DNA from 3 places in the Metabacillus dongyingensis genome. Region 3 is predicted to be linked to each of the others. Evidence: a T-box and tRNA genes for the amino acid it is inferred to sense, from the RefSeq annotation. Region 3 holds a T-box; the other regions hold tRNA genes.
What was found. A T-box is a leader RNA that pairs with one kind of tRNA and senses whether it is charged. The one in region 3 lies ahead of leuS (leucine--tRNA ligase), so its partner is inferred to be a tRNA-Leu.

Region 1: it has a tRNA-Leu gene. The T-box ahead of leuS (leucine--tRNA ligase) is inferred to sense a tRNA for this amino acid. The anticodon was not compared.
Region 2: it has a tRNA-Leu gene. The T-box ahead of leuS (leucine--tRNA ligase) is inferred to sense a tRNA for this amino acid. The anticodon was not compared.

Annotation. Positions count from the first base shown of each region.
Region 1 covers NZ_CP082944.1:253,252-256,504, forward strand. The annotation lists gene K8L98_RS01410 (Tex family protein) at 1-285, shown strand, start outside; gene cmpA (cortex morphogenetic protein CmpA) at 481-594, opposite strand; gene K8L98_RS01420 (SprT family protein) at 698-1,144, shown strand; tRNA gene K8L98_RS01425 (tRNA-Asn) at 1,286-1,360, shown strand; tRNA gene K8L98_RS01430 (tRNA-Ser) at 1,367-1,457, shown strand; tRNA gene K8L98_RS01435 (tRNA-Glu) at 1,474-1,545, shown strand; tRNA gene K8L98_RS01440 (tRNA-Val) at 1,574-1,649, shown strand; tRNA gene K8L98_RS01445 (tRNA-Asp) at 1,658-1,733, shown strand; tRNA gene K8L98_RS01450 (tRNA-Gln) at 1,740-1,814, shown strand; tRNA gene K8L98_RS01455 (tRNA-Lys) at 1,979-2,054, shown strand; tRNA gene K8L98_RS01460 (tRNA-Leu) at 2,070-2,153, shown strand; tRNA gene K8L98_RS01465 (tRNA-Leu) at 2,172-2,257, shown strand; tRNA gene K8L98_RS01470 (tRNA-Arg) at 2,346-2,422, shown strand; tRNA gene K8L98_RS01475 (tRNA-Pro) at 2,443-2,519, shown strand; tRNA gene K8L98_RS01480 (tRNA-Gly) at 2,534-2,607, shown strand; rRNA gene K8L98_RS01485 (16S ribosomal RNA) at 2,701-3,253, shown strand, end outside.
Region 2 covers NZ_CP082944.1:695,528-698,780, reverse strand. The annotation lists gene K8L98_RS03645 (hypothetical protein) at 1-245, opposite strand, end outside; gene K8L98_RS03640 (DUF2089 domain-containing protein) at 242-616, opposite strand; tRNA gene K8L98_RS03630 (tRNA-Leu) at 1,444-1,524, opposite strand; tRNA gene K8L98_RS03625 (tRNA-Leu) at 1,545-1,633, opposite strand; tRNA gene K8L98_RS03620 (tRNA-Cys) at 1,653-1,726, opposite strand; tRNA gene K8L98_RS03615 (tRNA-Gly) at 1,735-1,809, opposite strand; tRNA gene K8L98_RS03610 (tRNA-Gln) at 1,869-1,943, opposite strand; tRNA gene K8L98_RS03605 (tRNA-His) at 1,976-2,051, opposite strand; tRNA gene K8L98_RS03600 (tRNA-Trp) at 2,079-2,152, opposite strand; tRNA gene K8L98_RS03595 (tRNA-Tyr) at 2,170-2,254, opposite strand; tRNA gene K8L98_RS03590 (tRNA-Thr) at 2,265-2,340, opposite strand; tRNA gene K8L98_RS03585 (tRNA-Phe) at 2,354-2,429, opposite strand; tRNA gene K8L98_RS03580 (tRNA-Asp) at 2,456-2,531, opposite strand; tRNA gene K8L98_RS03575 (tRNA-Met) at 2,535-2,611, opposite strand; tRNA gene K8L98_RS03570 (tRNA-Val) at 2,656-2,731, opposite strand; tRNA gene K8L98_RS03565 (tRNA-Glu) at 2,748-2,822, opposite strand; tRNA gene K8L98_RS03560 (tRNA-Ser) at 2,837-2,926, opposite strand; tRNA gene K8L98_RS03555 (tRNA-Asn) at 2,931-3,005, opposite strand; rRNA gene rrf (5S ribosomal RNA) at 3,021-3,136, opposite strand.
Region 3 covers NZ_CP082944.1:3,948,153-3,951,405, reverse strand. The annotation lists gene K8L98_RS19610 (hypothetical protein) at 1-211, shown strand, start outside; gene K8L98_RS19605 (DUF4257 domain-containing protein) at 455-778, shown strand; T-box leader at 947-1,179, shown strand; gene leuS (leucine--tRNA ligase) at 1,283-3,253, shown strand, end outside.

The DNA of each region.
Region 1 (3,253 bases), 1.4 Mb from region 3:
CCTCGTGATGAAATCGCTAAGCCGCTGCTTAAAAAGGGTGTCTTGAAACTAGAGGACCTTCAAACAGGTATGGAACTTCAGGGCACAGTGCGCAATGTTGTGGATTTTGGCGCGTTTGTTGACATCGGCGTAAAACAGGACGGGCTCGTTCATATTTCAAAGCTTAGAAACTCTTTTGTCAAACATCCTCTCGATGTCGTTTCTGTAGGTGACGTTGTTACGGTTTGGGTAGACTCTGTAGATGCACATAAAGGCCGTGTTGCCTTGACGATGATAAACAGTTAATGAAAAACACTGCTTACGGGCAGTGTTCAATTAGCTGTATATTTTAAATATAGAGTTCTGGGACCTTGAAAGGCGTTTTGGCTAAATGAATCCTCATTTTGGCTAATAAATTTCAAAAATCAGCTATGAAAAATGAAGTTTTCGCTAATAAAAGTCTGATTTCCGCTAAATAAATTGATAAAAACCCAACACTGCTTATGAGCAGTGTTTTTTTCTATAGAAATACCAGCATTGATTCAGCATTTTTATTTGATACCGATCCTTTTCATAAAACGCACGCTGCATTTGGTTTTTTAACCATGAAGGCATTGCTCGTTCCTCCTTATTGTTTATAATGGAGTATGTGTATTACTTACTATATGCGGGCGCAAGATGTCCTGTTCGGAGATACAAACTATGCGGGGTGTTACCTATGAATGAAACGGAGCTTCAGGAACTGACAGAATCTATTTCAAAAACTTACTTTCACAAAAAGTTTTTACATAAAGCTTTCTTTAACAGCCGGCTGCGGACAACAGGCGGCAGATACCTTTTAAAAAGTCATAACATTGAGATTAACCCTAAATATTTAGCTCAGGGATTAGAAGAAGTAATTGGCATAATCAAACATGAACTTTGCCACTATCATCTTCATATAGAAGGCAGAGGGTACAAACACCGTGATCCTGAATTTAGGGAGCTGCTTTCTAAAGTGGGTGCTCCAAGATTCTGTAAACCTCTGCAGACGGCTGCCAGAATCAAGAAGACATTAGAGTATCAGTGTACAGCCTGCATGTTCATTTACAAACGCCACCGAAGAATGGATACTTCCAAGTATGTATGCGGAAAGTGCGGCGGGAAAATAAAACTTGTTTCATGATAAAAAAGGGGTTGACTCATTATACAAAGCTGTGATAAATTATAAAAGCCGTCGTAAGAGACGCAAATGATTAATAAAAAGAATGCTTGACAGCTTGTACTATTCTTCATATAATTAAAGAAGTCTGTCATGACTAATTATTCCGCAGTAGCTCAGTGGTAGAGCTATCGGCTGTTAACCGATCGGTCGTAGGTTCGAGTCCTACCTGCGGAGCCATATTATGGGGAAGTACTCAAGTGGCTGAAGAGGCGCCCCTGCTAAGGGTGTAGGTCGCGTAAGCGGCGCGAGGGTTCAAATCCCTCCTTCTCCGCCATTATTTTTTGTCTTTTGGCCCGTTGGTCAAGCGGTTAAGACACCGCCCTTTCACGGCGGTAACACGGGTTCGAATCCCGTACGGGTCATCGCTTCTGAATTGCATATTAATGATTTGGAGGATTAGCTCAGCTGGGAGAGCATCTGCCTTACAAGCAGAGGGTCGGCGGTTCGAGCCCGTCATCCTCCACCATCATATTTGGTCCCGTGGTGTAGCGGTTAACATGCCTGCCTGTCACGCAGGAGATCGCCGGTTCGATCCCGGTCGGGACCGCCATTTTATTGGGCTATAGCCAAGCGGTAAGGCAACGGACTTTGACTCCGTCATGCGCTGGTTCGAATCCAGCTAGCCCAGCCATTTGCATTTCAAATGCGATTATAACTAAGTGCCATTAGCTCAGTCGGTAGAGCACGACCGAGTAATCATCGAAGCTTAGCTTCAGCACACAAATTGAGCCGCTCCTTGAATAATCTTTCTGAGATTTGAGTGTCTTGCAAAACTGAAGAGTGTTTTCTTACTAAGTGCCATTAGCTCAGTCGGTAGAGCATCTGACTTTTAATCAGAGGGTCGAAGGTTCGAGTCCTTCATGGCACACCATTTTAACTAATGTATGCGGGTGTGGCGGAATTGGCAGACGCGCTAGACTTAGGATCTAGTGTCTTTGACGTGGGGGTTCGAGTCCCTTCACCCGCACCATACATTTTTTATCTTTTCGCGGTCGTGGCGGAATGGCAGACGCGCTAGGTTGAGGGCCTAGTGGGGGCAACCCCGTGGAAGTTCGACTCTTCTCGGCCGCACCAAAAGAGTTTTAAAAAACCTCAAAAAAGTTGTTGACAAAAAGAACGCAACTTGGTATTATATTTAAGTCGCTTCATTACATTAACAAGTGCGCCCGTAGCTCAATTGGATAGAGCGTTTGACTACGGATCAAAAGGTTATGGGTTCGACTCCTATCGGGCGCGCCATTCTATATATATAATGTGTCCGGGAAGTAGCTCAGCTTGGTAGAGCACTTGGTTTGGGACCAAGGGGTCGCAGGTTCGAATCCTGTCTTCCCGACCAGACAAATACTTTTCGCGGGTGTAGTTTAATGGTAAAACTCTAGCCTTCCAAGCTAATGTCGTGGGTTCGATTCCCATCACCCGCTCCAATTTTAAAAATGATCTTTGAAAACTAAACAAAACCAAAAGCGTACCAAACGTTTTAAATTTTTGAAGTCAGCAACAAATTGAGTCACAAATTTTCTTCGGAGAGTTTGATCCTGGCTCAGGACGAACGCTGGCGGCGTGCCTAATACATGCAAGTCGAGCGGACCTCTTCGGAGGTCAGCGGCGGACGGGTGAGTAACACGTGGGCAACCTGCCTGTAAGACTGGGATAACTCCGGGAAACCGGAGCTAATACCGGATAGTATCTTGAACCGCATGGTTCAAGTTGGAAAGACGGTTTCGGCTGTCACTTACAGATGGGCCCGCGGCGCATTAGCTAGTTGGTGAGGTAATGGCTCACCAAGGCAACGATGCGTAGCCGACCTGAGAGGGTGATCGGCCACACTGGGACTGAGACACGGCCCAGACTCCTACGGGAGGCAGCAGTAGGGAATCTTCCGCAATGGACGAAAGTCTGACGGAGCAACGCCGCGTGAGTGATGAAGGTTTTCGGATCGTAAAACTCTGTTGTTAGGGAAGAACAAGTGCGAGAGTAACTGCTCGCACCTTGACGGTACCTAACCAGAAAGCCACGGCTAACTACGTGCCAGCAGCCGCGGTAATACGTAGGTGGCAAGCGTTGTCCGGA
Region 2 (3,253 bases), 1.8 Mb from region 3:
ATATTTGTACCTACTTTCAAAACAGCTTTTACCAGATTAATTGGTAAATTCACATTTACATTATCACCTTCTTCAGAGGTAACACGAATCTTTAATATTTTATTGCCATATGGTACTTCTTTCTTTAATGAAAAAAGTTCTGGCTGGTCTTTTTCTCGGAGGATATTAATTAATTCACTCGCTTTTTCTTTATCAATCTTTCCTTCTTCCATCATCGTTAATACCCTTGAAATTTCGTCCTTCATTCTGCTTCCCCCTCTTTTAATAAACGGATTGCTTCTTCCGCTGTAATTTCTCCCTTTTCTAAAAGGCCAACAATCTTTTTCTTATCGACTCCCGGTTTCTTTTGTGCGTTATATCCTAGGATGGAAATGATATCATCTAATTTACCCCTGACCGTTGGATAGGAAATGCCTAATTCCTTCTCCACTTCTTTTATATTCCCGCGGCATTTAAGGAAAGTTTCAATAAAATGCAGTTGTTCCTGACCTAAAGCAGACAGTTTTGAAGCTTCAAATTCATTTTCTATTGTTGTCTGACAATGTCCGCATTGTAGCTTTGTAATTTTTAATGATTCGCTGCAAACCGGACAATTTGTGAGTAAAGGATATGCCATGTTTTGCTCCTTTCTTTTATTAACCATATTATACTACGTTTTTTAATAATATCAAATATCAACTTAAAATAATTTATAAAATCGAACTTAAATATTAAATAATTTAATTTTAATATTAAATATAAGTGCTAACCATTCTGAAATCAACTCCGGCTTAGGAAAAGAAGTTCCAGTAACTGCCGATAGTAACGAAATAATATATATATTTTGCAAAAAATAAGATAGGGTAGGGATTGTTTTATTAGTTGGTCTTCAATAAATGTGTCCGATTGCGGAACAAAATAAAAAAAGCAACCTGTCAATATTTCTTAAACCCAATATTTGTTCCAAAACTCGTGGCTTTCTTTTTGTTCTAAATAACTACTCTGCTACCCTTAAAATTACGCATATAGAGAATCACATTGTTTTTAATATGTTCTTCAGTTAGGTTAGATGGTTTCAATAAAGTAATATCAATACCCTGATCTTTAAGTTGATTTAAAAATGCTTGTATTCCATTCAAGTAATATTGAATTGTATGAGGTCTTAAATTTCGAAATTCGCAATCCTTAATGAACAATTGAATAGCATCTTTAAATGTCTCTACATAAGCTTTTACTTACTTTGAATAACAGCCAGTTCATCATCATTTAAAACATTCTTACGCCTTGTCATAATAATTCCTCCTTCAACGGTGCACACGATTAAGGAACACGATTTCATTTGAGGATGTCATGTAAAAAAAAGATAAAAAGACAACAAAAAAACGCCTCTACAATAACTGTAGAGACGTTTTTAAACGTTGATATTACTTAATTCACTTGTAATTGAAAGTAATAAAATTTCGATACCGGTGGCCGGGGTCGAACCGGCACTCCAGAGGAACACGATTTTGAGTCGTGCGCGTCTGCCAATTCCGCCACACCGGCAAATGAAATTGTGATGAAGATGGTGCCGAGGACCGGAATCGAACCGGTACGGTAGTCACCTACCGCAGGATTTTAAGTCCTGTGCGTCTGCCAGTTCCGCCACCCCGGCAAGGGTGATAAATAAAAATTGGAGGCGACACCCGGATTTGAACCGGGGATAAAGGTTTTGCAGACCTCTGCCTTACCACTTGGCTATGCCGCCTCAACTATTGGAGCGGAAGACGGGATTCGAACCCGCGACCCCCACCTTGGCAAGGTGGTGTTCTACCACTGAACTACTTCCGCAAATCGCATTGTAATGTATTTTATGCAGGAGCTGCACAAAGATGACTTTAGATTGAAAATGGCTGGGCTAGCTGGATTCGAACCAGCGCATGACGGAGTCAAAGTCCGTTGCCTTACCGCTTGGCTATAGCCCAAAACAGAAATAAAAACCCTATTAAGTAAAAAATGGGGCGACTGATGGGAATCGAACCCACGAATGCCAGAGCCACAATCTGGTGCGTTAACCACTTCGCCACAACCGCCATTATACTATATAAGATTAATTAAATTGGCAGGGGTAGTAGGACTCGAACCCACACCGGAGGTTTTGGAGACCTCTGTTCTACCTTTAAACTATACCCCTATATTCTTTTAATAAAATGGTGGAGGGGGACGGATTCGAACCGCCGAACCCGGAGGGAGCGGATTTACAGTCCGCCGCGTTTAGCCACTTCGCTACCCCTCCACACTGTAAGTGGTGCCGGCAAGAGGACTTGAACCCCCAACCTACTGATTACAAGTCAGTTGCTCTACCAATTGAGCTACACCGGCATTTAAGTGTAAATGGTGGCTTGGGACGGAATCGAACCGCCGACACAAGGATTTTCAGTCCTTTGCTCTACCGACTGAGCTACCAAGCCATTTTATTCTTTTTTAATTAAGAGAATGGCGGTCCCGACCGGGATCGAACCGGCGATCTCCTGCGTGACAGGCAGGCATGTTAACCGCTACACCACGGGACCATTTGGTTGCGGGGACAGGATTTGAACCTGCGACCTTCGGGTTATGAGCCCGACGAGCTACCAGACTGCTCCACCCCGCGACAATAATAAATGAAGTTTTTTTGCTGCTTTATTTCAGTAAAGATGGTGGAGGATGACGGGCTCGAACCGCCGACCCTCTGCTTGTAAGGCAGATGCTCTCCCAGCTGAGCTAATCCTCCGCAGTGAAAATGATATTGGTGACCCGTACGGGATTCGAACCCGTGTTACCGCCGTGAAAGGGCGGTGTCTTAACCGCTTGACCAACGGGCCATTTATATAAGTAGTGGCGGAGAGCAAGGGATTCGAACCCTTGAGACGGGTTACCGCCTACACGATTTCCAATCGTGCTCCTTCGGCCACTCGGACAGCTCTCCAAAATGGCTCCGCAGGTAGGACTCGAACCTACGACCGATCGGTTAACAGCCGATAGCTCTACCACTGAGCTACTGCGGAATAATATTTTCACTAGCCTGGCAACGTCCTACTCTCACAGGGGGAAACCCCCAACTACCATCGGCGCTAAAGAGCTTAACTTCCGTGTTCGGCATGGGAACGGGTGTGACCTCTTTGCCATCATCACCAGACATAGTGACAAAAATTATTATACTATGAAATCCGAAGATTTCAAGCTTTTTTTTTGAAAGAAGTTATTCTTTCAAAACTAAATAACGTTTGATAACAAGTTTCACTCAGGTTTTACA
Region 3 (3,253 bases):
GTTATGCCATCATTCTTTTTTTATCATCTTCAATAAAATTGTGCCCAAACAATATCAGAGATTACTAAAAGAAGCTGATAAATATTTCATTGCTGAAAAAATGCGGCGAGTGTCTGAAAATGCTGATTATGCTCTGATTTTGGATGGTCAGAAACTTATAGATTTTACACATCTGCAGATTGAAAATTCAGGCGGCTGCACGGTGCCGTAATGAATGGTACTTATCACATAGGAGAAAAACCGAAAAAACGTTCGGTCTAGTGAAAAAGTACGATAAATAGTTTCCTGAAAATTCCTTCTATTTAATCAAGCTTGTTTAACCCATATTCACATATAATGGAAGTAAAACAAGCTTCTATTTTTTCATAAACCTGTACAAGCAAAAGAAGAAGCTTAAATATCTTGTACCTGAAGTCGCGTGCCGAAATTATTACGGCTTTAGGAAGGTGATCTTATGCTGCAGACAGTAGTTGTAGCGTCGTTGATTGGGGGGTTAATGGGTTTACTTGGACATGTCAAAAAGAAAGGAAGGATCGAAAAACCAAGAATGACAAAACGGTTTATCTACTTAGGATTCTGGGAAGATATCGCAATGGGGATAACAGCTTCTATCCTGCTTGTTTTATCGACAGAACCCTCATCCTCATTTCAGCTTGTCGTGCTTTCTATTATCGCTGGTTACAGCGGGGAAGCGGTATTAAGGAGTTTTGACTTTGTCAGACAGCAGCAGGACAACACAGTGCAGCCAGAAAAAGACAATGAGCGTCAAGCAAAATAATCTCCTGATGACAGCAAACTCACTTCTTAATCTCTCAAAATCTAACACTTCTCATTTCGCAGAAAATGAACATATCTGCCGCCCATCATCCGATTTCCGCTTTTTCTTCATTTAACAACTTGCATCACGGAAGCAATTTCTATAAAATACAATATATAAAGGTATACGATATGAACGGTGATAAGGAATAGTAACAGACTTTAGATGCTCAGAGAATTGACGGAAGGTGCGAGTCAATCATCCATTGCCTGTGAACTCACCTTTGAGTTACAGACGTCAACTGCAGAACTGCCTGCACAGTAATGTCTGTCGTGATCCACGTTACGGATGCTTAAGTGAGTGCCTGATTGTTGGCGCTAAATTGGGTGGTACCGCGGGAAATTAAACCTCTCGTCCCTTATTGGGATGAGAGGTTTTTTCTATTGTGCGGTTTAATCTTGGGGACAGCCGTTCAGACTGAATACTAAAAGCGAAGAGCAACGCACCAATTTGAGGAGGATTTATATGAGTTTTAAGCACGATAAAGTTGAGAAAAAATGGCAGAATTACTGGCTTGAAAATAAAACATTTAAAACAACAGAGGTCGAAGGTAAACCGAAATTTTACGCTCTTGATATGTTTCCATATCCATCAGGTGCCGGTTTGCACGTTGGCCACCCTGAAGGCTTCACGGCAACTGATATTTTGTCCCGTGTTAAACGGATGCAGGGTTTCAATGTTCTTCATCCGATGGGCTGGGATGCATTCGGACTTCCAGCTGAGCAGTACGCACTCGATACAGGTAATGATCCTGCTGAATTTACAGCAAAGAATATTGATACATTCCGCCGTCAAATTCAGAGCCTTGGTTTTTCATATGACTGGGACCGTGAAATCAATACAACAGACCCTGAGTATTACAAATGGACGCAATGGATCTTCCTTCAATTATATAAAAAAGGTTTGGCATACGTAGATGAAGTGGCTGTAAACTGGTGTCCTGCACTTGGAACAGTTTTGGCAAACGAAGAAATTATTGATGGCAAGAGTGAACGCGGGGGACACCCTGTTGAGCGCCGTCCAATGAAACAATGGATGCTTAAAATTACAGCTTATGCTGACAGATTAATTGAAGACTTAGAAGAAGTGGATTGGCCTGAGAGCATTAAAGAAATGCAGCGCAATTGGATTGGCCGCTCAGAAGGTGCTCACGTTCATTTTGGCATTGACGGTCATAATCAAACGTTTACTGTCTTCACTACTCGTCCTGATACGCTGTTTGGAGCTACTTATGCAGTGCTTGCACCTGAGCATGCGCTTGTTAAAGAAATTACAACTGCAGATCAAAAAGAAGCGGTTGCAGCTTATATCGATAAAATGAAAAGCAAAAGTGATCTTGAAAGAACAGATTTAGCTAAAGAAAAAACGGGTGTATTCACAGGAGCCTATGCGATAAATCCTGTAAATGGCGAGAGAATGCCAATCTGGATTGCGGATTATGTTTTAGTCAGCTATGGAACAGGAGCCATTATGGCAGTACCTGCTCATGATGAGAGAGATTTTGAGTTTGCAAAAACATTCGACCTTCCTATTAAAGAAGTAGTAGAAGGCGGAGATGTCGAGAAAGAAGCTTACACTGGCGAGGGACTTCATGTAAACTCTGATTTCCTGAATGGCTTGAATAAACAAGACGGAATAGAAAACATGATTAACTGGCTTGAAACAAATCAAAAGGGTGAAAAGAAAATTACGTACCGTCTTCGTGACTGGTTATTCTCCCGTCAGCGCTACTGGGGAGAGCCGATTCCGATTATTCATTGGGAAGACGGCACTATGTCTGCGGTGCCTGAAGATCAGCTTCCATTAACATTGCCGAAAACAACAGAAATCCGCCCATCCGGCACAGGTGAATCACCGCTTGCCGTCATTGAAGAATGGGTGAATGTGACAGATCCTGAAACAGGCAAAAAAGGAAGACGCGAAACAAATACAATGCCGCAATGGGCCGGAAGCTGCTGGTACTACTTGCGTTATATTGATCCAAAGAATTCAGAGCACCTTGCTGATCCTGAAAAAATAAAAGAGTGGCTTCCTGTTGATACGTATATCGGCGGGGCCGAGCATGCTGTTCTTCACTTGCTGTACGCAAGATTCTGGCATAAGGTTTTATACGACCTTGGCATTGTGCCGACAAAAGAGCCATTCCAAAAATTGTTTAATCAAGGAATGATTCTTGGTGAAAACAACGAAAAAATGAGTAAATCTAAAGGGAACGTTGTAAATCCGGATGACATTGTAGCAAGTCACGGAGCAGATACTTTACGCTTATACGAAATGTTTATGGGACCCCTTGAAGCCTCAATTGCATGGTCTGAAAAAGGATTAGACGGAGCTCGCCGTTTCTTGGATCGAGTATGGCGTCTATTCGTTGAAGATAACGGGGCATTAAGTCCAAAAATTACAGATGAAATGTCTGACAGCTTAGAGCGTGTTTAT